3 regions of the Labrenzia sp. THAF187b genome follow, and region 1 is predicted to be linked to each of the others. Evidence: riboswitches for the same ligand, from Rfam matches in the RefSeq annotation. Region 1 holds a riboswitch; each other region holds the start of a gene.
What was found. Region 1 has a riboswitch for cobalamin ahead of nrdH (glutaredoxin-like protein NrdH). Riboswitches for the same ligand answer to the same signal wherever they lie in the genome.
Positions count from the first base shown of each region.

Region 2: it holds a riboswitch for cobalamin, as region 1 does, so the genes downstream of both, FIV03_RS17580 (hypothetical protein) here and nrdH (glutaredoxin-like protein NrdH) in region 1, are expected to answer to the same signal.
Region 3: it holds a riboswitch for cobalamin, as region 1 does, so the genes downstream of both, cobU (bifunctional adenosylcobinamide kinase/adenosylcobinamide-phosphate guanylyltransferase) here and nrdH (glutaredoxin-like protein NrdH) in region 1, are expected to answer to the same signal.

Region 1 is NZ_CP045345.1:224,820-234,256, forward strand. It holds gene FIV03_RS28885 (TetR/AcrR family transcriptional regulator) at 1-60, opposite strand, end outside; gene FIV03_RS28890 (hypothetical protein) at 312-524, shown strand; gene FIV03_RS28895 (ATP-binding cassette domain-containing protein) at 574-1,164, opposite strand; gene FIV03_RS28900 (ATP-binding cassette domain-containing protein) at 1,158-1,958, opposite strand; gene FIV03_RS28905 (ABC transporter permease) at 1,955-2,809, opposite strand; gene FIV03_RS28910 (ABC transporter permease) at 2,815-3,816, opposite strand; gene FIV03_RS28915 (ABC transporter substrate-binding protein) at 3,821-5,401, opposite strand; gene nikR (nickel-responsive transcriptional regulator NikR) at 5,528-5,959, shown strand; cobalamin riboswitch at 6,126-6,333, shown strand; gene nrdH (glutaredoxin-like protein NrdH) at 6,437-6,658, shown strand; gene nrdI (class Ib ribonucleoside-diphosphate reductase assembly flavoprotein NrdI) at 6,663-7,067, shown strand; gene nrdE (class 1b ribonucleoside-diphosphate reductase subunit alpha) at 7,049-9,199, shown strand; gene nrdF (class 1b ribonucleoside-diphosphate reductase subunit beta) at 9,212-9,437, shown strand, end outside.
Region 2 is NZ_CP045344.1:3,822,238-3,831,674, reverse strand. It holds gene FIV03_RS17605 (hypothetical protein) at 1-363, opposite strand, end outside; gene FIV03_RS17600 (iron ABC transporter permease) at 517-1,578, opposite strand; gene FIV03_RS17595 (ABC transporter substrate-binding protein) at 1,632-2,567, opposite strand; gene FIV03_RS17590 (ABC transporter ATP-binding protein) at 2,585-3,358, opposite strand; gene FIV03_RS17585 (DUF1636 family protein) at 3,355-3,759, opposite strand; gene FIV03_RS17580 (hypothetical protein) at 3,749-4,027, opposite strand; cobalamin riboswitch at 4,134-4,347, opposite strand; gene FIV03_RS17575 (S9 family peptidase) at 4,491-6,575, shown strand; gene FIV03_RS17570 (hypothetical protein) at 6,780-7,178, shown strand; gene FIV03_RS17565 (LysR family transcriptional regulator) at 7,183-8,109, opposite strand; gene FIV03_RS17560 (putative quinol monooxygenase) at 8,209-8,517, shown strand; gene FIV03_RS17555 (DUF2798 domain-containing protein) at 8,524-8,742, shown strand; gene FIV03_RS17550 (RidA family protein) at 8,760-9,134, shown strand; gene FIV03_RS17545 (GNAT family N-acetyltransferase) at 9,330-9,437, opposite strand, start outside.
Region 3 is NZ_CP045344.1:4,601,259-4,610,695, reverse strand. It holds gene FIV03_RS21245 (N-acetylmuramic acid 6-phosphate etherase) at 1-120, opposite strand, end outside; gene FIV03_RS21240 (GntR family transcriptional regulator) at 326-1,087, shown strand; gene FIV03_RS21235 (SIS domain-containing protein) at 1,093-2,133, shown strand; gene nagA (N-acetylglucosamine-6-phosphate deacetylase) at 2,130-3,284, shown strand; gene FIV03_RS21225 (cupin-like domain-containing protein) at 3,351-4,259, opposite strand; tRNA gene FIV03_RS21220 (tRNA-Asn) at 4,625-4,700, opposite strand; cobalamin riboswitch at 5,035-5,253, shown strand; gene cobU (bifunctional adenosylcobinamide kinase/adenosylcobinamide-phosphate guanylyltransferase) at 5,286-5,837, shown strand; gene cobW (cobalamin biosynthesis protein CobW) at 5,834-6,952, shown strand; gene cobN (cobaltochelatase subunit CobN) at 6,987-9,437, shown strand, end outside.

The DNA of each region.
Region 1 (9,437 bases):
TTCTGCCATCAGGCGTTCCGCATTCAACAATAGGCGCTGGCGTGTCGGTTCCGGCCCCATACTCCCTCCTCGGTTGATGTGAAGTATGTAGCCCGAATGTCAGGAGAGTTCAAACGCTGTTTGAAAAAGAGGGCCTGTTTCCTTTCACGTTTCAGGACGGTCAACAAAGCGTCCGCATTGCCGGCGTCTGATTGCTAGCCGTCTTCGCAGATGAAACGAATGACCGATTAGGGCCGAAAGCACCAACGCATGTCGTTGCCCCGCAGACCGGGACGATGCACGCCCACGGAAATGGACACGGTCATTCCCACATGGACGCACGTGCCCTGGTGCATGAGCGCGACCTCGAGGCGCAGCTCAAGCCCGGCCACTTCTCGACCTTGCAGACGATCCTCTTCGGACTCTCCGGTGGCCTTGTTCCGTACCTCTCCGCGATTACGGTTTTGTTGTCCTGTCTACAGATCAAGAAAGTGGCGATCAGACTCGTGATGATTTTCACGAGCTTTTCGCACTCCCACGCCTGAACACACTGCGGGAAGATCCTTTCCGGGCGGCTCCCCAGACCAATTTGTCTCAGATTGTGACAACCCTCGTCGCGATGCGCTCAAGCAGTGCCCGATCGTGGCTGATTGCCAGAATGCCGAGGCCCTGCCGCACGCGCTTGAGAAGGAACTGCCAGATTTCCACCTGGGCGACCGGATCAAGCATGGACGTGATTTCGTCGGCGATCAGGTAGCGTAAGCCGGGAGCCAAGGCGCGAAGAAGAGCGACCCGTTGCAGCTCACCGCCGGAAACCTCGTGCGGATAGCGAGCATACCAACTGTCATCGATACCGAGCTCCGTGCGGGTGACTTCATCAGGCGACCACCCTTCCGCGATAATCCTGGAAATGCGCCAGCGGGGATCTGTCGCGAAGATCGGCGATTGGTGCAGATACTGGACAGGATGGAACTGTCCATTTGAGCCTGCTCTGTCGTCTATTGTGATAGTCCCACTTGTTGGCTCCAGATGCCCGGCGAGCAGCCTTCCGAGTGTCGACTTGCCCCGCCCTGAAGGGCCGGACAATCCGACGATTTCACCAGGATGGATGGAGAGGGCAACGTCACGCAAAACATAGGGCGCTCTTGCGCCATAGCGGAAACTGAGGCGATTTGCGGTCAGCATTTCGCCTCCGTAGCGCTGAACGCGTTTTGGGGCAATGCCAACCACAAGGCCCGCGCGAACGGTGACCGGAGGGCCGCGCCGCCACCCACGAAATCCGAAGCGGTTTCGATGGAAACGAGGCGACCGCCTTTCATGACAGCGACACGGTTCGCGAACGGAAGCGCTTCGGCAAAGCTGTGAGTGATCAGGAGAACAGCTTTTCCGGCATCTGCCTGATTGCGCAGGTGGGCCAGGACATTTGCACAGTTCGCGGGATCCAGTCCGCTTGTCGGTTCGTCGGCGACGACCAGATCCGGATCGCCTACCGTCGCGATGGCCATCATCATGCGCCGGGCAATTCCACCGGAAAGCTGATGCGGAAACGCGTTTGCCGCCACCTCATCGAGGCCGTAGCGCACAAGCAGGGTGTCGATGCTCCCGCTGTCGAGTTGACGGCCGGCGCGCTGACCTGCCCAGGCGATCTGCTTGCGGCACCGGGTCATCGGATCGAGATGGCTGAGCGACTGCGGCACCAGGACTATCCGCGCTCCGCAATACCTCTGTCTGAGCGCAGCATCTAGCTTGGTTCCCTCGATCCGGATGTTGCCTCCCACGACCGCGTTGGTGGGCAATATGCCGAAGATTGCGTGCGCAAGAAGGCTCTTCCCCCCACCGGATGCTCCGATCAGCGCAACAATCTCACCCCGTTCGACCCCGAAGCTCAAGCCGTCGAGTATGCGAAGTTCCCGCTGACGAATGAGGCCGTCGTAGCGGGTGAAACCGACCGATACCTGATCGAGACGAAGAAAGCTCATCGGTGCGCCTGCCTTGGATCCAGCAACAGGCGCAGCCCGTTGCCGATCGCATCGAAACAAAGGACGAGTAGCAAGAGGCTGAGGCCTGGATAGAGACCAAGCCACCAATTGCCGGCCGTCAGGTAGCGCATTGAATCCGCCAGCAACACGCCGATGGCCGGTTTGGTCGGTTCAAGGCCGAAACCGATGAACGTCAAGCCCGCCTCATGCAAGATGGCGTGGGGAAACAGAAGCACCAGGCCGACAAGCAGTTGGGGCAACAGGTGGGGCAGGAAATGATGACGTCCGATAAACCACCACGATTTACCCAACCGCCGGGAGACGACGATGAAATCGGCATGCCGAAGCTGAAGGATCTCGGCCCGGAGGACACGCGTCAGCCTTGGCCAGTGTGTTGTCGCCACGGCGACGATCACCGCATGGGTGCCACCGCCAAGGGCAAAGGAGATAAGGATCAGCAGCACCAGGTGGGGCAGGCCCATGGTTGCATCCACGAGGAAAGACACGAGCATGTCGGCCCAGCGGCCGCACGTCGTCGCAAACACCGAAAGGCCGAGCGCGATAAAGGCCGACAGCGTTGCCGCAATCAGGCCGACCCACAGGCTCACATTCAGGCCGTGTACGGTTCGGGCGAACATATCGTGTCCGAACTGGTCGGTCCCGAACCAGTGCGCCCAGGACGGAGCGGCAAGTCTTGCGGAAAAGTCGGGGGAGATGCCGAAGTCGCCGAAGACAATTGCCCCGGCAACGACAAAGGCTATGCCAGCAGCGCCGATCCCCGTGGCGGCAAGCGTGAGGATGCGCTTGTTCATGCGCATACGCGGAGAAGAGCTGGACGTTGTCTCGAGCACTTGAGTCAAGGCCTGACCTCCATGTCGGGAGTCGCACCGATGCGGGGATCGACGACATGGTAGAGGATGTCGGCGATCGTGTTGCCGACGGAGACGAACAACGTCAGGCAGAGCGCAACGGCCAGAAGCAGGGGGACATCGCCCGAGACACCCGCCTGCACAGCGGCGCGCCCCAGCCCGGGATAGGCAAAAACCTGCTCGGCCAGCACCGATCCGCCAAAGAGTTCACCGAGCGACGCAAAGAGCACCGTTATCGCCGGCAGTGCAGCATTGCGCGCGCCATGCCTGATCGCAACGTCGGCGAGAGATGCGCCCTGGGCCCGGGCATAGAGCGCGAAATCCGACTGCATGATCTCGATCACTTTCGCGCGGGTGTGAAGGGTGATCTGGGCCACGCCGAGCACCATCAGCGTGACCAGCGGAAGAATGAGATGATGCAAGCGTTCCAGAAGCGTCACGTCTTCAGGCAGAACTCCGATTGGGGCGGCACAGCACACAGGTGTCCAGGAGAGGCCGACCGAAAAAACCACCAGCAGGACGATCGCCAGCCAGAATGTGGGGGTCGATGCGAGGATGTAGGCATAGGTGCGAATGATGCGGTCAAACCACGTGTCTGCCATTGCACCTGCGGTAACACCGAGCGCGAAGCCGAGAAGGCCCGACAGCAACCAGGCCATTCCCATGAGCGGCAGGGATGCCTGCACACGCTTTGCAAGCACCTCCGCAACCGGCGCGTTATACGTCATGGAGGTGCCCAGGTCGCCCTGGGCGATGTTGCCGAGCCATTTGACGAACTGGGTGAGGGGGGGCTGATCCAGTCCCCATTTCTGCGCGATGAGATCGCGTTGTTCTGGCCCGACCTTGGAGATCGCCGGGCCAAGATAAGCCTGGACCGGATCGACAGGCGACATCTTCGCCAGCGCGAATGCTACGACCGCAACGGCGGCCAGCAACAATGCCAGCCGCACGATGCGGATTACCACGAGGATCGGCCAGTTGTTCGTCATGAGATCAGTCGCAGGTCCATGTCCAGTGCTGAATCAGGGACGTGATCGGCCAGCCGTGGCCGTGAGGTTCGATCTGGGTCGGGCCGAGGTCTATGCACTCGTTGACATAGTAGATGTGGTCGAGATTGACGAGCCAAGCCCAGCCGGCCAGGCCCTTGCCTGAATAACCGGCTTTCCCATCCCATTCGGCGGCCTGCCAATGCGGATAGGAGGCTTCAAGGCTCTCGGATGCCTGCGCCGATGCGAAGTGCTCGTCGACCTCCGGGTTGGAGAAGAAACCGGGATTGTAATAGCCCCGACCACCCACCGAGCTCTGGTATAGGCTGTACACCTCCTGGGGGCTGTGGCTGCCCCAACCGAAGAGAACCGGGTTGGCGTGCATCTGGCGCTCGATGTCATCCCAGCTCTTGCCTTGCGGCACCGCTTCGATGCCGATGGCTTTCAGCTGTTCTGCGGTCGTAACGACGATGGCCTGCCGGGTGCTGTCGGAGGCCGGGAAGATGAGCGGGAAACTGGCACGAATTCCATCCTTGCTGCGGATGCCGTCGGAGCCGACCGCCCAGCCTGCACCGTCGAGAAGTGCCTGGGCGGCCTGCGGATCGAAGCTTAAGGCCGCTTCGGGGTTTGACCATGGCAAACCATCAGCTGGACCGTAGGCGGGCGTCCCGTGACCCAAAAGGGCGACTTCCACGATCTGCTCCCGGTCGACTCCAAGATTGATTGCCTGCCTTATTACCAGGTCGGACGTCACGTCATTGCCGATCGGATTGCCGGCAGGCGTAGTTTTGCCTTCGTCAGGCAGCATTGGAAAGCTCATGCCGCGATTGTCGACGGAGTCCACGGCGATCTGCTTGAACCCGGCGGGCGGCGCATCGGCCGCAGTCGCCGGAACCGACACAACGTCAACCTGGCCGGCATGGGCGGCGGCAAGACTGGTGTCCTCACTCGTAAACAGGAACGTGATCCGCTCGAAGGGCGACTGCTTTCCGAAGTAGTAGGGGTTCTTCTTGACGATGAGCTGCTCGCCTTCGGTCCACGACACCATCTGGTAAGGGCCCGAACCGACAGGTTTGCGGGCGTATTCCGGCCCGTAGCTGTCCGCCGGGACGATACCGAGCGTGAACAGGAAACCTGAAAAGGCGATCCAGGGCTGGGACAGCGTGATTTTCACGGTCGTGTCGTCAATTGCTTTTGCCAGCTCTAGGACACCGAGATCGAGCTCACCGCCCGCGGTTTTCGCGTGGTTGAAGGTGAAGGCCACGTCTCTTGCCGTCAAAGGGCTGCCGTCCGAGAACTTGGCATCCGGACGAAGCTCTATGGTCCAGGTCAACCGGTCTTCGGACAAATACAAGTTCTTCGCAAGCTCGGGCTGGGTGCGCATTTGCGCGTCGCGCGTCAGCAGGGTCGACTGGAATAGAGGATGTCCGTAGCGGCCCCATCCGAGAAGCGGATCATAGCCTTCATCCGGCTCGCCGCCGATGGCAAGCACGATCTCGGATTTAGGGGCAGCCAGTGCGGTCGTGGAAATCCCGAGGCAAAGGAAGAACGCGATGAGGCTCAATGTTCCGGAGATTGGCATTGTCATGAAATCGCTCCTAATATCCTGCCGGACGAGTCAGGCGGACCGTGGCTGTCGCCGCTGTCGGCAGACACTATGAGTCAAAAAGTATGATGTCTATAGAAAAACATCATACTCATTCGAGGTATGGCAATGCAGCGTGTAACGATCACTCTGGACGATGATCTGATGGATGAGTTGGACAAGCTGATTGAGGAGCGGGGATATCAGAACAGGTCTGAAGCAATCCGGGACCTGGCACGCGCAGGGCTCGGACAGGCAGCGCGAACGTCCGACACCCGTCAGCCTTGCTTTGGTGTGCTCAGCTATGTCTACGACCATGCTTCACGGGATCTGGCGCGGCGTCTGACCAGCACGTTTCACAATCATCACGACCTGACGGTTGCCAGCATGCATGTGCACCTAGATCACGACAACTGTCTGGAAATCGGGGTTCTCAAAGGGCCAACCTCCGAAGTGCAGCACTTCGCAGAGCACGTCATCGCTGAGCGTTCGGTTAGGCATGGAACTCTACAAATCGTACCCCAGGTTGAGAAAAACACCCTGGAAGAGGCGTCTGACTGAAGGCAATGCGCTAATCTCTTGGCAGGCTTTCCATTGGTGTAAGTTCTACAGGCCGTCTGCGTCTCGACACGACGCTGGAGTAGTGAAGTTCAGACCTCAAGCCAATTTTCCCCACCCAAATTATCAGCTTTTGGCGCTTCATGTTGACTTAAAATTTGCGACCCATACTGTATCTAGTGTTCAGGGTCTGGCGATTCTTTTGAATTGCCGGCTAAGAGGGAAGCCGGTGCGCTCTACCAAAGGCAAATCCGGCGCTGCCCCCGCAACTGTGAACGGCGAGCCGTTGTCCATAAACCACTGGGATTCCCCGGGAAGGCGGATGACATGGCCTCGACCCGTGAGCCAGGAGACCTGCCTTGAGCGAAAAACGTCAGCGGACGGCGGGTCCGGGCGACGCTTGAAGGCATGTGCCTCCCACATGTTCTCTCGTGCCTCCATCCGTCCACAATCTGGAAACATCTTCGGGGTGCAAGAGACATGACCGTCACCGTTTACAGCAAGCCTGCCTGCGTTCAGTGCAACGCCACCTATCGCGCCCTCGATCAGCGCGGCGTCGAATATGTGGTCATCGATCTGAGTGAAGACTCGAATGCCTTCGAGCACGTGCAGTCGCTCGGCTACAAGCAGGTGCCGGTCGTTGAAGTCAGCGGTGATCATTGGGCCGGGTTCCGTCCGGACAAGATCGCAGCCCTGAGCTAGGTCCTTGACACGGCTCGTTTACTTTTCGAGCGCTTCGGGAAACACACATCGGTTCATCGAAAAACTTGGAAACCCGGCACTCCGCATCCCGCGGAACAGGTCGGAAACGCTTCCTGTTGTCCATGCCCCCTTTCTCCTGATCCTGCCGACCTTTTCGGATGGAGAGGGGCGGGGCGCTGTGCCCGGTCAGGTGATCCGGTTCCTGAACGATGCCGCCAACCGATCCTTCCTGAAAGGCGTCATTGCCTCCGGCAATCGCAATTTCGGGGCGTATTTTGCCTATTCCGGAGATGTCGTGTCGAAGAAATGCGGCGTTCCGCTGCTCTACCGTTTCGAGCTTGCCGGAACCGAAACCGACCTCCACCGCGTCCAACACGGGATGACAGAATTTTGGAAACGACAGTCCTAGACCGCCCTGCAGCACCGGCGGCAAACCTCGACTATCATGCGCTCAATGCAATGCTGAACCTATACGACACGGACGGCAAAATTCAGTTCGACGCCGACCGTCAGGCGGCTCGGCAGTATTTCCTCCAGCACGTCAACCAGAATACGGTTTTCTTCCATTCGCTGGAGGAAAAACTCGGCTATCTGGTGCGCGAGGGCTACTATGAAAACGAGGTGCTGGAACAATACGACACGGTCTTCGTCAAGGCGATCTTCGAAGCTGCCTATGCCCGCAAGTTCCGCTTCCCAGCGTTTCTCGGTGCTTTCAAGTATTACACCAGCTACACGCTGAAGACCTTCGACGGAAAACGTTACCTGGAGCGTTTCGAGGACCGGGTGGTGATGGTTTCGCTGACCCTGGCTGCCGGCGACGAGGATCTCGCCATGCGGCTGATGGACGAGATCATTTCTGGCCGGTTCCAGCCGGCAACGCCGACCTTCCTCAACGCGGGCAAGAAACAGCGCGGCGAGTTGATCTCCTGCTTCCTGCTGCGTCTTGAAGACAACATGGAATCCATCGGACGCGGCATTAATTCCGCACTCCAGCTTTCCAAGCGCGGTGGCGGTGTTGCTTTGCTGCTCACCAACATTCGCGAGGCGGGCGCGCCCATCAAGGGGATCGAGAACCAGTCTTCCGGTGTCATTCCGGTGATGAAGCTTCTGGAGGACAGTTTCTCCTACGCCAACCAGCTTGGCGCACGCCAGGGCGCGGGCGCTGTCTACCTTAACGCCCATCACCCGGACATCCTGCGCTTCCTTGATACCAAGCGCGAGAACGCAGATGAGAAGATCCGCATCAAGACCCTGTCCCTTGGCGTCGTGATCCCGGACATCACCTTCGAACTCGCGAAGGAAGATGACGACATGTATCTGTTCTCGCCCCACGATGTGGAACGGGTCTACGAGATGCCGTTCTCGCAGGTTTCGGTCACGGAAAAATACCGCGAGATGGTCGACAACCCACGCATCCGCAAGAAGAAGATCCGGGCGCGCAGTTTCTTCCAGACGATCGCGGAGATCCAGTTCGAGAGTGGTTACCCTTACGTCCTGTTCGAGGATACCGCCAACCGGGCCAATCCGGTCGACGGCCGCATCAACATGTCGAACCTCTGCTCGGAGATCCTCCAGGTCAACGAGGCATCCGAGTTCAACGAGGACCTCTCCTACAGCCACCTCGGCACGGACATTTCCTGCAATCTCGGGTCGCTGAACATCGCAAAGGCGATGGACGGAGGCGATCTCGGCGCGACGGTGGAAACCGCCGTCCGGGCCCTGACAGCTGTCTCCGACATGAGCGCCATCGACAGCGTGCCGTCTGTGCGCCGGGGCAATGACGAAAGCCACGCCATCGGTCTCGGACAGATGAACCTTCACGGTTATCTCGCCCGTGAACGCATCCACTACGGTTCGGAGGAGGGTGTCGATTTCACAAGCATGTATTTCTGCGCGGTCGCCTATCACTGCGTCCGGGCCTCCAATGCCCTGGCGCGCGAACGCGGCAGAAGCTTCAAGGGCTTCGAGAAGAGCAGATACGCCGACGGTTCCTTCTTCGACAAATACACCGAGCGCGAGTGGGAACCGAAAACCGGTCGGGTGCAGGAACTCTTTGAGAAAGCTGGCATCGATCTTCCGACCCAGGCGGACTGGCTGGCGCTGAAGGAAGCTGTCATGGCGCACGGGCTTTATAACCGGAACCTCCAGGCCGTTCCGCCAACCGGCTCGATCAGCTACATCAACAACGCCACATCCTCGATCCACCCCATCGTCTCGAAGATCGAGATCCGCAAGGAGGGAAAAATCGGCAGGGTCTATTATCCGGCTGCCTACATGACCAACGATAATCTCGACTATTACCGGGATGCCTACGAGATCGGTCCCGAGAAGATCATCGATACTTACGCGGCCGCGACCGAGCATGTCGACCAAGGCCTGTCCCTGACGCTTTTCTTCCGCGACAGCGCGACGACGCGGGACGTCAATCGCGCCCAGATCTATGCCTGGAAGAAGGGTATCAAGACCATCTACTACATCCGCCTGCGCCAGATGGCCCTTGAGGGCACGGAAGTGCAGGGCTGCGTGTCCTGCTCACTTTAGGGAACCTTGATCATGACCATTCACACCCCCGTATCGGGCCAAGCGCACAAGGTGCCCAAGGCGGTTAACTGGAACCGGCTTCAAGACGACAAGGATCTGGAAATCTGGAACCGCCTGACGGTCAATTTCTGGTTGCCGGAAAAGGTTCCGCTTTCCAACGACATCCAGAGCTGGGCAACGCTCCACGAGGACGAGCAGCAGCTGACCATCCGGGTCTTCACCGGCCTGACCCTGCTCG
Region 2 (9,437 bases), on a different replicon from region 1:
GTAGATCCAGGTCTGCCTGGCGTGGAAATAATCCTTGTAGCTGGCGTATTCGCCCATCTTGTCCGGATAAAGCACGGCGGTAATAAAAAAGTAGAGTGCGGCAAAGGCGATTACGAACAGATAGCTTTCGAACGTCCAGACCTGAATGCGGCCAAGTGCGAATTCGAACCACCAGAAGTGAACGACGGACAAAAGCATGAACAACGACCACCCAAGGTGCACGCTGTAGATCTCTTCGCGTTGGGGATGCTGAACATACCGCGCGAGGCCATTGAGCAGCCGCGCAACACCCAGCCCGATCACCATGCCGATGATGATCCGGATGTGGGTGAATTCCGCAAGATTGGTGGGAAGTTTGTCCATGTGGGTCCGTTTTGGTCTCGATAGAGCAACACTATACGAATGCTGCCTGATGGAAACCGTCGAGATCCGCCACAACCAACCTTGAGGCTCGCTCTGACCAGCGGCCGTTCAACCAGGCCCGGTTGAACGGCCGGAAGCGGTCCATGCGAGGTTCTAGTGTGCCTGACCCGTGCGGGAGCGCAGGAGGAGCACGAAGAAAATGCCGCCAATCAACCCGGTGACAATGCCGATCGGCATATCCTCGGGGGACAGAAGCGTTCGTGCGATGATATCCGCCCATATCAGGAAGATTGCGCCAAGCATCATCGATGCCGGCAGAACCCGGCTATAATTGCCCCCTACAAGAAAGCGGGCAATATGCGGCACCATCAGCCCGACAAAGCCGATGATGCCTGAAAAGGCGACCATCACACCGGTGATCAGAGCTCCCAGCACAAATACCGTGAGACGGAACCGGGCAACCGGAATGCCGAGTGTCGACGCTGTTTCATCGCCGATGGTCATCGCATTGAGATCGGCAGACCGCAGCAGAAAATACGGCGCCACCAGCAGCAGAATGCCAAGCGGAAACGGTAGTTGAGCCCACTGGGCAAGACCGAGACCACCCAGCATCCAGAAGACAACCGTATGCGTTGCCCTCGGATCGCCCAGGAAAATCAGGATATTGGCGATCGCCATGATGATGAAGGACACGGCCACACCGGCCAGCACCAGCCGGTCGGCACTGGTTGCAGATGCAAACCGTGTCACCCCGAGCACAAGAAAAGTTGCCGCCAACGCACCGGCGAATGCCATCAGCGGAACGGTCATCAATCCCAGAAACAGGCCTGTATGCAGCAGCGCAAGAATGGCGCCAGCCGCTGCACCGGACGAAATGCCGAGCAGATGCGGATCGGCCAGTGGATTGCGCGTGACGGATTGCAGGGCCGCGCCGACAACGGCCAGACCTGCACCGACAAACCCGGCCAACAGCGCCCGCGGAAACCGGATCTCCCAGACGATAGCCTCCCGACCCTTGGTCCAGTCAATCGCGAACAGATCCGGCATCACACCATTGGCCAGGATCTTGAAGACAGTGCCGCCCGGGATCGCCACCGCACCCGCACCGATGGCAGCTACAATGGAAATAGCCAGCACCAGCACGCCGGCCAGAAGCAATACCCCATTCCCCCGCAACCGGCGCAGGCCAGCGCTTTTGTCCGTGAGCACGCTCATGCGGGCCCATCGTTTCTGCCTGCAACGGCAGTTCGAAGCATCTTTTGCAAGGCTCACTCTCCCCAGAACGCTTCGGTGAGCTTTCCGATGGCCTTGAGGTTCCGCGGTCCCGGGGTTGCCTCGACATAGTCCAGCACGACAAACCGGTCGTTCTTGACGGCTGCAATGTTGGCCAGAGCGGGATTGTGTTTCATGAAGTCGCGTTTCTGGTCAGCCGTCACTTCGCCGTAGTTGACGATCACGACCATGTCCGGGTCTTTTTCCACCACGGTTTCCCAGTCGACGGTCGCCCAGCTCTTTTCAAAATCGTCCATCACGTTGACGCCGCCGGCTGCCTCGATAAGCGCTGTTGGCATGGCATATCGTCCGGCGGTGAAGGGCTTGTCTTCGCCGCTGTCGTAGACAAAGACCCGCAGCGGCTCTTCACCAGCAGGCACCGTTGCCGCGATCCGGTCCAGCTCCAGCTTGTAGGCCGCAACAAGATCGTGGGCGGTGTCTTCAACACCGAAGATCTTTCCGAGGTTGAGGAGGTCGTTATAAAGATCGTGCAGAGACGCCTTCGGCTTGTCGCCGATATGAATGCAGGATTCGGTCAGCTCGTAGACCTTGATGCCGAACGGCTCCAGCGTTTCAGGCGTCACTTCACCGCCCACCTTCATGCCGTAGTTCCAGCCGGCGAAGAAGAAATCGGCGTCGGCTCCGATCAGCACTTCCTTGCTCGGATATTTCGACGCGAGTTCCGGAAGTTCGGCAATGCCCTCACGCATCTCCGCGTCCAGCGTCTTCCAGCCTGAAATGCCGGTATAACCAACCATGCGGTCGCGCAGGCCAAGTACCAGCATCATCTCGGTCAGATTGACGTCATTCGAAACGGCTGCTTTTGGCGGCGTGTCGAAGGTCACCGTGCGGTTGCAGCTGTCCACGCTCGTCTGCGCAAATGCCGGAACAGACAGAAAGGCGAGCGCGAGGCCCAGGGCAATTTTTTTCATATTAAGTCTCCAGAAATTCAAAGATGGAAGGTCAGGTAGCGCTCGCGGCTGGCAGACAGTTGCTCCAGTCGGACCTGTACCGAATAGGCTTGCTCAATGTTGCCGGGGGTCAGCACCGTCTCCGGCATTCCCTGGGCAACCAGTCGGCCCTCATGCAACAGCAAGACCTTGTCGCAGACACGGCTTGCCAGGTTGAGGTCGTGCAGGCTGGTGACAATGGTAATGTCCAGATCGGCAATCAGCTCGACGATCTCGAGCTGATGACGAATGTCCAGATGGTTGGTCGGCTCATCCAGCACCAGAAGCTTTGGTTCTTGCGCCAGCGCCCGGGCCACCATCACCCGCTGCCTTTCCCCCCCGGACAATGTGCCGAAGGCTCTTTGTGCATAGGACAGCAGATCCATTTTCACGAGACAGTCATCGACGATCTCGGCGTCCCGCTTGCCTGCGCCGGCAATACCGGTTGCATGGGGACGCCGGCCGAGTGTGACGATCTCGCGCACGGACAAGGCAAAGTCGGTCGGCTGCTCCTGAAGCACGGCGGCGATCGTTTTGGCGGCCTCCCTGGCACTGATGTGCCAGAGATCCGTGCCATCCAGAAGGATTTCGCCCGTTTTCGGTTTCAGGAAGCGATAGAGCAGCCGCAACAGGGTGGATTTGCCGGCACCATTGGCGCCGGCAATTCCAAGAACCTCACCGGCAGGCAGATCGAAGCTGAGCGGATGCAGAATGGTTTTGCCCTGCCCCGTCTTCCAGCTGACCTCGCGAACAAACAGATCGACCCCAGTCATGAGAACGCCGTCCCGTCAGCTTCCGAAACGATCATCGCTGCCGGAAGCCGGCCTTGCGATGCGCTCCAGCGCTTGCCGTGTCTTTCCTCGGTCACCTCGCATCCATTTTCAATCTGGCGATACCGATTGGCGTAGTCGACCAGGTCGTCGATGTCCGTATCGTCCTCAATGTCCCCAAAGAGGTAGATCGCCTTGTCGGTGGCCTTGAATGCCAGCGTGCAAGGTCTCGAACAGCTCTCCATGTCGGCTGTTCCGCTGATTTCGAACTCGTCTCCAACGACAGGCACTGCCTGTGCCATTGCGCTCTTCAGCTTGCAGATCAGCCCATATCCGGGATGGCAAGCCTGCCCATTGTGACGACAGGTCGTGCAGACGAATATCTTGTGCGGATCATTGCTCATGACGCGCCTCCACGGCTTCTGCCAGTGAACCGACAGGAGGCTGCGGAAAAGCAAAGGCATTGCTTTCCTGGTTGCACTTGGCACGGCCGGATCGGGTAGGTTTGGCACATTCATCATGTAATGTTATTACATTACCAACATTCTTGCTGACAACAGATTTTTGCAGCCCATCAGGAACCATCGCGCGCACTGCGCGCGCCGCCAGTGGATCAGCCTCGGTCAGGAGGTTGGCAAGTCTTGAGAATTCAGCAGAAAATTTCCGGTTCATATCGCCCTCCGCGATTTCGCGGGGCAGTCAGGAACCGAATGTGCAACTTTGCCGGCAGGTGCCGATTGGCCATGTCACTCACTCCTCCGGGGCACCCCGCCCGGGTTAAGGTTTAAGGTGAAATGGCAGGTCTCCTGACTTGCGGGTCATTGCTTGCCTGATCCTTCCCGGGGTCTCCCCAGTGGCGCTTTCAGGTTTGCTCACCGCTCACAGTTGCGGGGGCAGTCACGGATTTGCAGCCTTTCGGGCTCGTCGCACCGTGTTCCCTTTTAATCCCGGTCCGGAGTTCGGAGTCGGGAACCATCTCTTCCTAAGTGCGCGAACGCCTGAAAAATGTCAAAGACTTTTGCAGGTCGCCGCTCTTGTCTGAAAGCACGGCAGGATGGCCAGGAGGCGGAAACACCCTGCCGCCTCGGCAGTATTGACCCTTGCCTTCAAGGCTCAAAAATCTTACCTCCGATCCATGAAACAGGATGCCCTTCCCCCGCGCGCCGCAGCGCGCCCCCTCACCCTTGAGACCCACGGCATTACCCGCCAGGACGATTTCGCCTGGCTGAGGGCGGACAACTGGCAGGAGGTCATGAAAGACCCGTCCGTGCTGGATGCCGACATCCGCAGCTATCTGGAAGCGGAGAATGCCTATCACGAAGCGCAGATGGCACCGACGAAGGCTCTGCAGGAGAAGCTTTTCGCGGAAATGCGCGGCCGCATCAAGGAAGACGACAGCTCGGTTCCTGCTCCCGACGGCCCCTTCGCTTACGGCCTCAAGTATGAAACCGGCGGCCAGCAACCGGTTTTCTTTCGCACCCCGCGTGACGGCGGCGCGGAAACGGTTCTTCTCCATGGCGACAAGGAAGCCGAAGGAACGGCATATTTCCGGATCGGCGGCGTTAGCCAGTCGACGGATCACAAGCTCATCGCCTGGGCTTATGACGACAAGGGCTCGGAATATTATTCACTGAGGCTGCGCGACGCCCAGTCTGCCAAGGATTTTGACTACGCCATCGAGGATACGGGCGGCGGCGGCGTCTTCTCGGAAGACAGCCGCTATGTGTTCTACGTTCGCCTCGACGCCAACCACCGGCCCTCGAAACTCTTCCGTCACGAAGTCGGTTCCGACCCTGCGAGCGACGTTCTCGTCTACGAGGAAAAGGATGCCGGCTTCTTCATGGGCGTCGGCAAGACCCAGTCCGGCGACACCATCGTCATCGACATTCATGATCACGAGACATCCGAAGTCTGGATGATCCCGGCCACCGACCCGACCGCCGAACCGGTGCTTGTCGCAGAGCGCGAGACCGGTATCGAGTATTCCATCGACGATCACGGCGACACACTCTACATCCTGACAAACGCAGGCGGCGCCGAGGACTTCAAGATCGTCACTGCGCCGAAAGGCAATCCCGGCCGCGAAAACTGGTCCGATCTTGTGCCTCACAAGGCAGGATGCCTGATCCTGTCGCACTGCGTCTACAAGTCCTTCATGACGCGGCTGGAACGCGAAGACGGCCTGCCGCGCATCGTGATCCGCCGGCTTGCAGACAACATCGAGCACTCCATCGCCTTCGACGAGGAGGCCTATTCACTCGGCCTTGGCGGCGGCTACGAGTTCGACACGAGCACGATCCGCTTCACCTATTCCTCGATGACAACGCCATCGCAGACCTTCGACTACAATGTCGAGACCCGCGAACGTGTTCTGCGCAAGGAACAGGAAGTGCCTTCCGGCCATGATGCGGACGACTATGTCACCCGCCGGTTGATGGCTCCCGCAGCCGACGGCGAGACCGTGCCGGTGTCTGTGCTCTACCGCAAGGACACCAGGCTCGACGGCTCCGCACCTCTGCTGCTTTACGGCTATGGCTCCTACGGCATCACCATTCCCGCAAGCTTCAACACCAACTGCCTGTCGCTGGTCGACCGGGGGTTCGTCTACGCCATCGCCCATATTCGCGGCGGCAAGGACAAGGGCTTCCACTGGTACAAGGATGGGCGGCGCGAGAACAAGAAGAATACCTTCACCGACTTCATAGCCGCAGCAGACCATCTTGTTGCGGAAAACTTCACCTCGCACGATCGCATCGTCGCTCAGGGCGGCTCGGCTGGCGGCATGCTGATGGGTGCGATTGCCAACCTGGCACCGGAAAAATTCGGCGGCATCATTGCCGAAGTTCCGTTTGTCGACGTTCTGTCGACCATGCTGGACGACACGCTGCCGCTCACGCCGCCGGAATGGCCGGAATGGGGCAACCCCATCACGGACAAGGCAGCCTACGATTACATCGCGTCCTACTCGCCCTATGACAACGTTGAGGCAAAGGACTATCCGGCCATCCTTGCGGTAGGCGGATTGACCGATCCGCGCGTAACCTACTGGGAACCGGCCAAATGGGTCGCCAAGCTGCGGGCAACCGGCACTGGCGACAAGCTGCTGATGCTGAAAACCAACATGGAAGCCGGCCATGGCGGCGCTTCCGGCCGTTTCGACCGGCTGAAGGAAGTCGCAGAGACCCAGGCCTTTGCCCTTTTGGTGACCGACAAGGCCTGACACTTCGTCAGACCCGAAGATTATCCGGGCGTGCGGAGCAGTTCGCACGCCCAGGAACCTAAATTACTTTCACACGCTTGTGCGGGTACCACCCGAGCGAACGTGACTTGATTTTGACCAAGTCTTCGGCTCATGTGAGAGTTGTTGCAAATCAATCAATTGAACGGTCCTGGACCGTACCGACGCTGTTCACTGGAGCCCGTGATGACCTGCTACCGCACACTTCCGCACCGCCTTGCTGATGGGCTGAAAAAGGGGTTGCGCCTGGTTCCGGTCATGGCCGCCACGCTGAGCCTTGCCGCATGTCAGTCCTACGACACGACCGGCGGCAATGTGGTGGAAACGCTGCTGTTCTCCCCCACTTTCACCAAGAACCGGCAGGACATCCCCAGCACCTACAACACAGCTTATGACTGCCGCACCTTTACCGGCAGCGGCTGGAAAGGCATTGCCGGTGGCAAGGTCTTCAATTTTAGCCAGAAATACATCATCTCCCAGGCCGGTTGCTTCAAGACTCAAGGCGAATGCAACGCATGGCTTGCGGTCATGTCCAGTTACATCGATCAGCCGCGCTACATCCGCTGCAATCCCTACACAGCGTAGGACATCAAGCGGATCTTGCAGGATCACGCTGGACGACAGTCCCCTGAAATACGGGAAGCGCTGCCATGAACGGTTCCATGTAATCAAGCAGGCAGCGCGCCCGGGCATTGAGCAGCCGCCCGGTGGGCCATACCGCAAAGATATCCCGTTGCTGCCCTTGCCAGTCTGCGAGCACAGGTGTGAGGCGGCCTGAAATCAGGTCATCGGAAATCTCGCTCACAGGCAACAGAGCGAGCCCGTGACCATCGCCGGCCAGCTGCCGGGCAAGACTGATGTCATCGACAACGACACGCGCATCGACAGGCACGGTTTCGCGGCAGCCCGTTTCCCGATTTGTCAGTTGCCATTGCGGAAGCGTGGACACCCGCACCACCTTGTGCCGGCCGATCTGGTCCGGTCGATCCGGGGCGCCGGCCTGTTCAAGATATGCAGGCGCCGCCACGAGAACCGTTGCCACCACCCCGAGACGCTTCTGGTAAAGCCGCTCATCGGTTTGGGGTCCGGCCCGAAGGGCAATATCGACCCTGTGTTCCAGTAGATCCTTGTTCTCGTTGCTGAGCGTCAGCGTCAGCTGGATCTCCGGAAAGGTCTTGAGAAAATCCGACCACATGGGCTGCAGGATGCCGATGGAAATATTGGTGGGCGCCGCCACCTTCAACGCTCCCCGAAGACCGTGCAGATCAGTGCTTAACCCGTCCAATGTCGTCTCAGCGTTTTGAACCAGGTCGGCAAAGGCCTCGAAATACGCCTCACCCGCCACCGTCAGATTGAACTTCCGCGCGGAGCGAAAGACCAGCTGAGTGCCTATGGTTTCCTCTAGCTTCGCCAGGCGCCGGGTCACCGTTGCCGCAGGCAATCCGAGATGCGCGGCTGCCTTTGCCAGGCTTCGATTACGCGCGATGTGAACAAACAAGGCAATGTCGTCGAGCATGATTTCATTTTCAAAATTTAAACTCTCATTATTCGATATAGATTGAGATTAGAGAAATCAATAAATCTGTCTTCGTTCTTAAACGCAACGGAGACACTCATGGGCAATTACTTCATCAGCGCTGGTATCGAACTGCAACAGGGTGCGGAGCGGACCAGGGCAGAGACGGAACTGCGCCGACTTGTGGCTGAAACCCAACACGAACCCGGCTGCAATTTCTTTGAAATCCGGCAGAACCTGCAGGATCCCGACAAGTTCACCCTGTGGGAAAGCTGGACTGACAAGGACGCCCTGGCCGCCCATTTCGAAATGCCGCACACCAAGGCCTATCTCGCGCAGAACCTGACACAGGTCAGCTACATTGAAGAACTGGGCGAAATCGGCACCAGCGAAGCGATCAAAAGGTAGTCAGTCATGAAGAACCGATTGATCGCGACGTTGCTGATGTCACTGGGTCTGTCGCTCTTGATGTCGTGCTGGGTCACATTCCTGAACCTCGGCTGGAGCGACAGGTTCTTCTGGCAATGGATGAATGCCTTTCGTCTGGCCTGGCCCGCTGCTGCCGTCATCGCCTTCTTTCTCGGCCCGCCCGTGCAAAAGGCAACGCTGTTCCTTTCAGCCCGCCTGCCGTAATCAGCAAAGGAAAAACGATGCCTCCTGCCCGACAGAATTTCGAGGAACTGGGCCTGCCGGCAGGCCCCTATACCCACGCCGTTCGGCATGGACAGACGGTCTATACATCCGGTTTCACAGCTTTCGGCACACCTGCACAGGCCGATTCGGCCGGCCCGCAAACCAGGGCGGTGTTCGCTCAGCTGCACACGATCGCCGCCCACTATGGAAGATCACTGAAAGATCTGGTGAAAGTAACCGTGTTCGTCACCGACATGACCGACTTGCCGGAAATCCGGTCAGCCCTTGCAGAACTCTATGAAAATGAGGTTCCTGCTAGCTCGCTGGTCTGTGTTGCCGCTCTGTTTCACCCACAGTTGAGGGTCGAAGTTGAAGCGATCATTGCAACCTGATCGATGAACGACTTGCAACCGGATTGAGAAATACGTATTATCCCTTAGTTGAATAGCAATGGACCGGCTCTACAACTTGATGGAGATACGTGTTCCAACTTCTCGAATAACTGTGCACGGGCAAAACGACCCAATAATAAAAAGCGAAACTTGACCACCTGCTCGCAGGTGGTTTTGTTTGAAAGCGTCAGTTGTTCACCCGTTCAGTTGCTTTTTGAAGAAAACCGTCTCCAGGATCGGCGTATCGTAATAGGCGCCAACTTGCTCAAACCCCGCGGCTTTATAGAGCTTGATGGCGCCCGT
Region 3 (9,437 bases), on a different replicon from region 1:
TTCGGTGGCATTCAGCGCATCTTTCTGCCGTTGCAGCAGCAGCGACAGGACGTCTTCATCAGACTTTTTGGACAGGCCAATGGAAATCGGATCGCGGTCTTCGGTCGTCGGCAAATTCATGGTTCAGGAACTCGGAGGCACACCAAGTTTCGTATCGCGGAATTAAGTCTCTCAAGTCGATCACGCTCCGGGAACGTTTCCGTTGGGTGCTCCAGCGGTGGTGATGCAGGTTCGGAAATTGTTTTAACACTTGATTTTCGGTTTCGATAGAGTTTAAATTGGTATCTGAAAGGTATTATTTTCATCTCCTAAGGCGCCCCATTTCATGACTGACTTCATTTCCTTGCTGGAAAATGGTGACTGGTTGGCGAATTCCAGCGGTCCCCGATACCTGCAGCTGCGGCGGCGCATTCAGCAGGCTATTGACGACGGCGTGCTGAAGGAGAATGAGCCGCTTCCGTCTGAACGCGAGATTGCCTCCATTACGGATCTGTCCCGTGTGACGGTGCGCAAGGCGGTTGCCGGTCTTGTCGAGGATCAGGTCGTTGTCCAGAAGCGTGGCAGCGGATCCTTTGTCGCGCCCAAGGTGCACAAGGTTGAACAGCGCCTTTCCAGCCTGACGTCCTTTTCCGAGGATATGGCACGCCGTGGTCTTTCCGCCAGCAGCGAGTGGCTGCGCCGCGGACTGTTTCCAGCTTCGCCCGAAGAAATGTTCACGCTCGGTCTCACGTCCGGTCAGCGCGTTGCCCGTGTCGACAGGCTTCGCAAGGCTGACGGCACACCGATGGCAATCGAGCGTGCCTCCCTTTCCGAGAGCGTCCTGCCTCATCCGGAGCGGGTCACCACGTCTCTTTATGCCATTCTGCGCGCGGCCGGCTTGCAGCCTGTCCGCGCTATTCAGCGCATTTCAGCCCGCAATCTTGAGCCAATCGATGCCGACATTCTCGGTGTGCCGGCCGGGTCTGCCGGGCTGAAAATAGAACGTGTGTCCTATCTCGCGTCCGGAAATGTCGTCGAATTCACCCGTTCCGTTTACCGCGGCGATGCATATGACTTCATCGCCGAACTTCAGATTTCGGAAGACTAATCCTGATGATTGAAGCAAGTACCATGGCCACGCCGACGCACATGCGCCGGGAAATCGAAGAAATCCCGGACGCTGCGCGCCGTCTGTTGGCCGATGGACACCCGTTGATCCGCGACATTGCAAGGAAAGCAGGCGCGCCGGTGTTTCTGGCAAGCGTCGCTCGCGGCTCTTCTGACCACGCCGCAACGTTTCTCAAGTATGCCTCGGAGATCTACCTTGGTCTTGCGATGGCCTCTCTCGGCCCATCCGTTTCCTCGGTTTATGGCGGCAAGGTCAAGCTGGGGCAGGCTCTTGTGATTGCAATTTCCCAATCCGGCGCCAGCCCGGACAGTCTCTCGGTGGTTGAAAGTGCAACCGAGCAGGGGGCGTTCACGGTAGGGTTTACCAACACGTCGGGAAGTGAACTGGCAAAACTTTCCAGTGCCGCCATCGATATCTGCGCAGGTCCTGAGCGTAGTGTCGCCGCGACCAAGACCTTCGTCAATTCCGTCTTGGCGGGCCTGCTGCTATTGGCGGAAATCGGGGCTGACAAGGAACTGCTCGACGCGTTGGCTGCCTTGCCGGAGCATTTTGAAAAAGCAATCGACAAGGACTGGCGCGCGCTTGCCAAGCCGATCGAGCAGCGGGGTTCGCTTTATGTCATTGGACGCGGACCTGGTTTGGCAATCGCAAATGAAGCTGCGCTGAAATTCAAGGAAACCTGCCAGATCCATGCGGAGGCCTATTCGTCCGCCGAGGTAATGCACGGTCCCGTCTCGATCGTCGAAAACGGATACCCGATCCTGGCACTTGGTGTGCGCGATGCAGCCGAAGAGGGGCTGGCCCAGGCTGCGGATCGCATGGTGGACCAGGGCGGAAGTGTTTTTGCAACGACCGACAAGGTGGAGCGGGCAGAAAAGCTGGCGTTCCAGGCAACCGGGCATCCATTGACAGACGCCTTGGTGCAGATTGTTTCTTTCTACGCCTTCATCGAATGGTTCGCACGGCAGCGCGGTTTCAATCCGGACGTTCCCAAGCACCTGAAAAAAGTCACCCAGACCGTATGACCTCCACAACCGCCTATCTCTGCAGCCGGGTTTTTGATGGTGAGAAAATCCATGCGAATGCAGCCCTGCTTGTCGAAGATGGCAAGGTGGCTGGCCTTCTTTCGGCCGATCAGGTGCCCGTTGGTGTAGAGACTGTCGATCTTGGCGACGGCATTCTCGCACCGGGATTGATCGATCTGCAGGTCAATGGCGGCGGTGGCTTGATGCTGGGGGATGCGGAAACAGTCGACGATATCGAACGTATCTGCGCCGCCCATGTCAGCCTCGGGACAACAGCCCTGACACCGACTTTGATCACGGACACGCCCGACGTGACGCGCAAAGTCGTTGATCTGGGAATCGCCGCATGGTCGCGGGGCGTGAAGGGGTTTCACGGTCTGCATCTCGAAGGGCCACATCTGTTTGCGGGGCGCAAGGGCGCGCATGACCCGAATCTGATCCGGCCTTTGAGCCGCGAAGACATGGCACTCTACCTGCGCGCGGCGCGGGAATTGCCAAGCCTCATCATGACGGTGGCACCGGAAACGGTGCCACCAGAACAGGTGCGGGAATTGGCTGACGCGGGAATTCACGTCAGTCTTGGCCACAGCGGAGCAACATACCGGCAGTGCAAGACTGCGACTGAAGCGGGTGCTTCGATGGTCACCCATCTTTTTAACGCCATGAGCCCGTTGCAACACCGCGAACCCGGCCTTGTGGGTGCCGCGCTCGATCTGGGCGCGCTCAACGTGGGCATCATTGCTGATGGTGTCCACGTCGACCCGGTCGCGATGCGGGTCGCGTTCAAGTCAAAGACCGGCCCGGGCAGGATCTTTATCGTTACCGACGCCATGTCCCAGACCGGCACCGATGTTACGTCCTTCTTTCTCGGAGGTCGGGAAATCTTTCGCCGCGATGGCACATTGACCCTCGAAGACGGCACGCTTGCCGGCGCCGATATAGATTTGCCGGCGTCCTTGAAGTTTCTTACCGGTACACTCGAGCTTCCGGTTGAAGCTGCTCTTGCAATGGCGACCAGTGATCCTGCGGACGTTCTTGGACGCCCGCTCGGTCGTTTAGAAGAAGGTTACCCGGCCGACTTCGTACAGCTTGGCAATGCCTATGAGGTTGAGGGCGTATGGATTGCGGGAGAGCAATTCTCGAATACGTAGCCCGGCAAATACTCTGGTGGTTTGGTAACTGCGCCAAACTTGTGGGATTTGCAGCGCGTTTGCCGGTTAGGTCTTGTCGACCTTTTTCAGCGTTGAGCGAACGTTTGGAAGTGTCAGCAGCGTATTTGGTATTTGCAGCAATTCCTTGAAGAAGCGGCTGACCAACGCTCCGCGGCTTGGCTTGTAGGGTGAAGAAATGAACGATTTCAGACCCCACCCAATTCCGCCGACATTCGGAAGGGCGCGGATAGCAGTTTCGTAACAGCGCCGTACCAGCGCGGAATCACTGTTCTTGAATGAATGCAGCAGGCCGCACCGCTCCATGTCACGCTTGAATTCCTTCGAGATGACCACGGTTTCGCGTTTCGTGAAGGTCCAATTGATGTTGATGTTTTCGTCTTCCTTGGCAACCACCCGGTGGTACCAATGGGGAGGCAGATAGAGAAGATCACCTTCTTCCAGGTCGAATTTGTAGAAACGCTTGTTCCGTAGCAGTCGCTGTTCGTCTTTCAGCAGAGAGAAGTTGGTGAACGGGTAGCACGGTAACGGTGTTTCGGGCGAAACCAGTACCCATTCCTTACGACCCTTCACCTGAACGGTGATGACATTCTCGGCGTTGGTATCGTAGTGGAATTCTGTCCGGTTGTTCCTGCTGTTGATCCAGAATCTCCAGGCAACGGAATCTTGCATTATCCGGTCGGATGCGAGGATTTTCTTCAGGAATTCCGGCATCTCGATATCTTGTTCCAGTACTGGTGAGCGGCTGACGAAAAAGACACCTCTGTCGCGGACCTTTGGCAGCGTATGGAGTTCTGCTCGTAATCGGCCGGATTGCCACCTTTCCCGCGCGGGCCAGTTTTTCGCCAATCCCTTGATCAGCAGGGGCTGTTCCTTGTCGCAGTAGGCTTCAAGAAATTCGGCATAACCTGGTGCTGCGGTTACGGTGGCAATGGTGTGCGTGTTGTCGCCGCTCATAAAAGGTACCACGCATTTGAAGATTTGCGGGTTCAGGGGCGCTGGACTTAGCTGCGATTCTTCATGATGCTCCCCTAGGAGAAATTACGATAGGAGCAACCTTGAGCTTTATCAAGAAGCGCGATTCAACAACGCAGAGCCACTGGAGGAGCGATCTTCGTTTTAAACGTAGCCAGGAAATGTTGTTTAGGAAGATGGTACCGAACGTTACTGCCGCGAAAGACGAGTTCGCATCAAATGACTGTCGATTTTTGAGGCGGTGCAGATTGCTGCAAGATCACGCGTTAATAAGATCAACCCGGTTACTGAACAGCGTTCCGGTCTTCAGAAATGCAGCATTCGGGAGGATTAGGAATAGGTGGTGATGGCTCCCCAGGCCGGACTCGAACCAGCGACCCAGCGATTAACAGTCGCTTGCTCTACCAACTGAGCTACTGGGGATCACCACGCTCGGGGCCAGCGCGTTGCCGCCCCGTCGATGGAGATGCGTATATCAAAGGCTTGATCCGTTTGCCAAGCCCCCGAGGGCGTTTTTTTCATCAAGCCGTCATTTTTTTGATCTCGGTGTGGAAAACTCGATATATTTCAGATGGCTAGGCGTTCTGTCGCGCTTGGAAAACCCTACGTTTCGCTACGATTGGAACACCCCGGGCAGACTAAATCCGTTGTGCCTTTTTCTGACTTTGGCGCAAGAAGGCGTCCGTGTTGACTGCCTGGCCGATTTTCAAGGTTAGTCGTCAGCGACTTTCTGCTGCTTGTGTCGGCCTCAAGATACGTTTAGGAAGAAACTGACGGTTCCGGAAAAGGCCTTGCCTGATCCGGATGAAACGGGAATCCGGTGCGGTCTTTTTCAAGTCCAGATCCGGAGCTGCCCCCGCAACTGTGAGCGGTGAGTGGCTGTACGAAAACCACTGGCGTCCTGATGGGGCCGGGAAGGGGTACAGACCGCGCTGAGCCGCAAGCCAGGAGACCGGCCGTCACATTGTCAACCCTATGGCGCTGTCGGGCGGACGGCTGGGAGAAGGAATGACGCATTCAAACGGCGAGAGGACAACGCTGGTCCTCGGCGGTGCCCGCTCCGGAAAAAGCCGGTTCGCGGAGAAGCTTGTCCATGAAACCGGTCTGCAAAAAATCTATATCGCGACTGGTGCTGCCCACGACGATGAAATGACCAGCCGGATCGCCGCTCATAAAGATCAACGCGGACCGTCCTGGCGCACCGTGGAAGAACAGCTCGAACTTGCGGACGTGCTTGAAAACGAATGCAGGCAAGACCGGGTGGTCCTTGTTGACTGCCTGACCCTGTGGCTGTCGAACCTGCTGTTTGCAGGCAAGGACATCCCCGCCGAAACGGCGCGGCTTTGCGCGGTTCTGAAGGGTCTTCAGGGGCCGTGCGTCTTCGTTTCCAACGAAGTTGGTATGGGGATCGTGCCGGAGAACCGTCTGTCGAGGTCGTTCCGCGATGTGCAGGGACGACTGAACCAGGATATGGCGCATAGGTGCCAACAGGTTGTCTTCGTTGCTGCGGGCCTGCCGATACTTTTGAAACCCACCTCACAACCGGATATCAAATTATGACCACTTCATCCTTGCAGCCGGGCGCAAAAATTCCGGCAACGATCGTCACTGGGTTTCTCGGAGCAGGCAAGACCACGCTGATCCGCAATTTGCTTACCAATGCCAATGGCAAACGCATTGCCCTTATCGTCAATGAGTTTGGGGACATGGGCTTCGACGGGTCCCTTGTGAATGGATGCGCTGATCCCGATTGCGCCGCGGAAGAGGTGGTTGAGCTTACCAATGGCTGCATATGTTGCACCGTTGCCGACGATTTCCTGCCAACCATGGAAATGCTGCTCGCGCGGGACAATCCGCCGGAGCATATCGTTATAGAAACCTCTGGTCTGGCTCTGCCGCAGCCGCTCGTTCGGGCCTTCTCCTGGCCGAGCGTCAAGCCGAAGGTAACGGTAGATGGTGTTGTCACGGTGCTGGATGCTGCAGCACTCGCCGAAGGCCGGATCGCACTTGATGAAGATGCACTTTCCGCGCAACGTGCTGCCGACGAAGCTCTTGATCATGACAGTCCGGTTGAAGAACTCTTCCACGACCAATTGCGTTGCGCAGACCTCGTCGTTCTGAACAAGGCAGATCTCGTCTCCGAAGACGCCTTGAAGCAGGTGCATGAGAAGATCGCCGCCGATGTTCGTCCGGCGGTTCACGTGGTCACATCCGAAAAAGGCACGCTTCCGATTGAAGTTCTGCTCGGCAGGGGCTCTGCTGCCGAGGACGACATGGCTGATCGGCACGAGCATCACCACCATCATGATGACCACGACCACGATCACGATCACGATCACGATGGTGATGATCATGATCATCGCCATGACGACCATCATCACCATCACGACGATTTTGAAAGTCACGTGCTGGCAGTCTCGTCTTTCGCCAGCCTGAAAGATGCTGAGGCAAAGGTTCTGGAAGCCATGGCGCAAAAAGGCGTCCTTCGCATCAAGGGGGCTGTAAAAATTGAGGGCAAGGCAGCGCCTGCAATGGTTCAAGCTGTCGGACCGCGTGTCGAAACCTGGTTCGCCGCCGGCGCCGAGAGCAGCGGCAGACTGGTCGTGATCGGTTTGAAGGGCCTCGACCTGACTGCGGTTCGTAGCCTGCTGGGTGAATTGACGGCTGCTGCCTGACACGCTGGATAGAAGCTGGAAATAAAGACCAAGCATGCACATTCTCGCCAGCCAGACGCGCCGGATCGATGACGGCGGGGACGCGGTCGACCTCGACCAGTCCCCTGCCGACATTCTGTTCCTATCCGCTGCAGACACCGAGCTGGGAAGCTTTGCCGCTGCGCAATCACGGCTTGGAACAGCCCGTGCAGACCTGCGGCTCGCCAATCTCATGGCCCTGTCGCATCCCTATTCGGTCGATCTTTATGCCGAACAGACCGTCCGTGGCTCTCGGCTGATCGTTCTGAGAATTCTGGGTGGAGTGGAGTACTGGCGCTACGGCCTGGAAAGGTTTGAAGAAGAAGTCCGCGCGAATGGTATCGATCTGATCGTCATTCCGGGCGACGACAAGTGGGACGAAGAACTGACGTCTCGTTCCACCCGATCATCAGCGGAAGTGCATCGCTTCTGGCGATACTGTGTGGAAGGCGGTGCGGAGAATTACGCCAATGCCTTGAGATATGCAGCGCACCTGATCGGAAAGGGCGAGGAGCCCGCGCATCCGGTGCCCCTTCCTCGCGCGGGTATCTATCTTGCTGGCAAGGCCGCCCCCGATATAGCGCAACTGAAGGCCTCCTGGCGGGATCCTGAAAGACCTGTTGCAGCGATCACGTTCTACCGCGCTCTGGTGCAAGGTGCCCAAACCGCACCACTGGATGCGTTGATCGCTGCTCTCGACAAAGCCGGCGTAAATGCACTGCCGATCTATGTGTCCAGCCTGAAGGAAGCGGAATCCGTCGCCGTTCTGGAAAGCCTGTTCGATGAGGCTCCGCCTGATGTTGTGTTGAACGGTACTGCCTTCGCCGTCTCGAAGGCGGGAGCAGCCCATCAGCCGACACCGCTCGATCGTCCCGGCAAACCTGTGCTGCAGGTCGTCTTTTCGTCTTCCTCCAAAGAGGGCTGGGAAGACAGCGATCAGGGCTTGTCGATACGTGACCTCGCCATGCATGTCGTCTTGCCGGAGATTGATGGCCGGATATTGACCCGGGCTGTCTCCTTCAAGGAAGAAGGGATCTTCGATGAGGCCACCCAGTCGACGCCGGTTGCCTTTACGCCTGTTCCGGATCGGATCGTGTTTACCGCGGCGCTTGCGGCTGCCTGGGGGAAACTCGGCCGGAAACCGGCTGCAGCCAAGAAGTCGGCCCTAATCCTGGCAAACTATCCGAACCGGGACGGGCGTCTTGCCAACGGCGTAGGGCTCGACACGCCTGCGTCATGCGTGCATTTGCTCAAGGCCATGTCCGCCGAGGGCTATGACGCCGGCAGGGTTCCAGCAAGCTCCGCCGATTTGATGGATATCCTGACTTCGGGCGTAACCAATGCCCTGGAGGGCCGATCAGGCAAGGAAGAATATCAGGCCTTGTCGCTTCAGGATTACGAGCGTTCCTTCAACAAGTTGCCCGACGTTGTTCGGTCAGCAGTTGTTGATCGTTGGGGGGCACCGTCGGACGATCCTCATGTAACGGATGGCCATTTCCGGCTGGCCCTGCACCGGTTCGGCAACCAGGTAGTCGGTATTCAGCCTGCGCGCGGCTACAACATCGATCCGAAGGAAACCTACCACGATCCGGCATTGGTGCCGCCGCACCACTATTTTGCCTTCTACATCTGGCTGCGGGAACAATTCGCCGTCGATGCCGTCATACACCTCGGCAAACACGGCAATCTGGAATGGCTCCCCGGCAAGGCACTGGCCCTGGCTGAAAGCTGTTTCCCGGAAGCCGTTCTGGGGCCAATTCCGAACATCTATCCGTTCATCGTCAATGATCCGGGCGAGGGGGCGCAGGCCAAACGACGGACCTCGGCCGTCATTGTCGATCACCTGACACCGCCTTTGGCCCGGGCGGAGAGCCATGGCGTTGCCGAAGAGCTGGAGACGCTGCTTGATGAGTATTATCTGGCGAGCGGCGTTGACCCGCGCCGCCTGAAGGCATTGACGCGGGACATCCTGGACACTGCTGCGCGGCATGGTCTGGACAAGGATATCGGCATTACCGAGACCATGGACGAGGAAACCCGCCTTGCGCGCCTCGATGCTCACTTGTGCGACCTCAAGGAACTGCAGATCAGGGACGGGTTGCATATTCTTGGTGAAAGCCCCGAAGGCGACCTACTGATGGATCTGCTGGTTGCGTTGGCAAGGGTACCGCGCGGCAACAGGCCGGAACAGCAGAGCCTGCAAAGGGCAATCGCTTCGGACCTCGGTTTTGAAAAATTTGATCCACTGGATTGCGATTTCGCAGCCCCCTGGCAGCAAGGTCGACCGGAGCTCCTTGCAAATGTTCTGGAGGCTCCCTGGAGATCGCAAGGCGATACGGTCGAACGTATCGAGCTTCTCGCCCGTGAAATCGTCGCGGGTAATCGAGAAGTATCTGGGGCGTGGCAATCGACCCTTGCTGTTCTGGATGATCTGAACCAGGTTCTGCGGCCGGCTGTAACCGGCTCC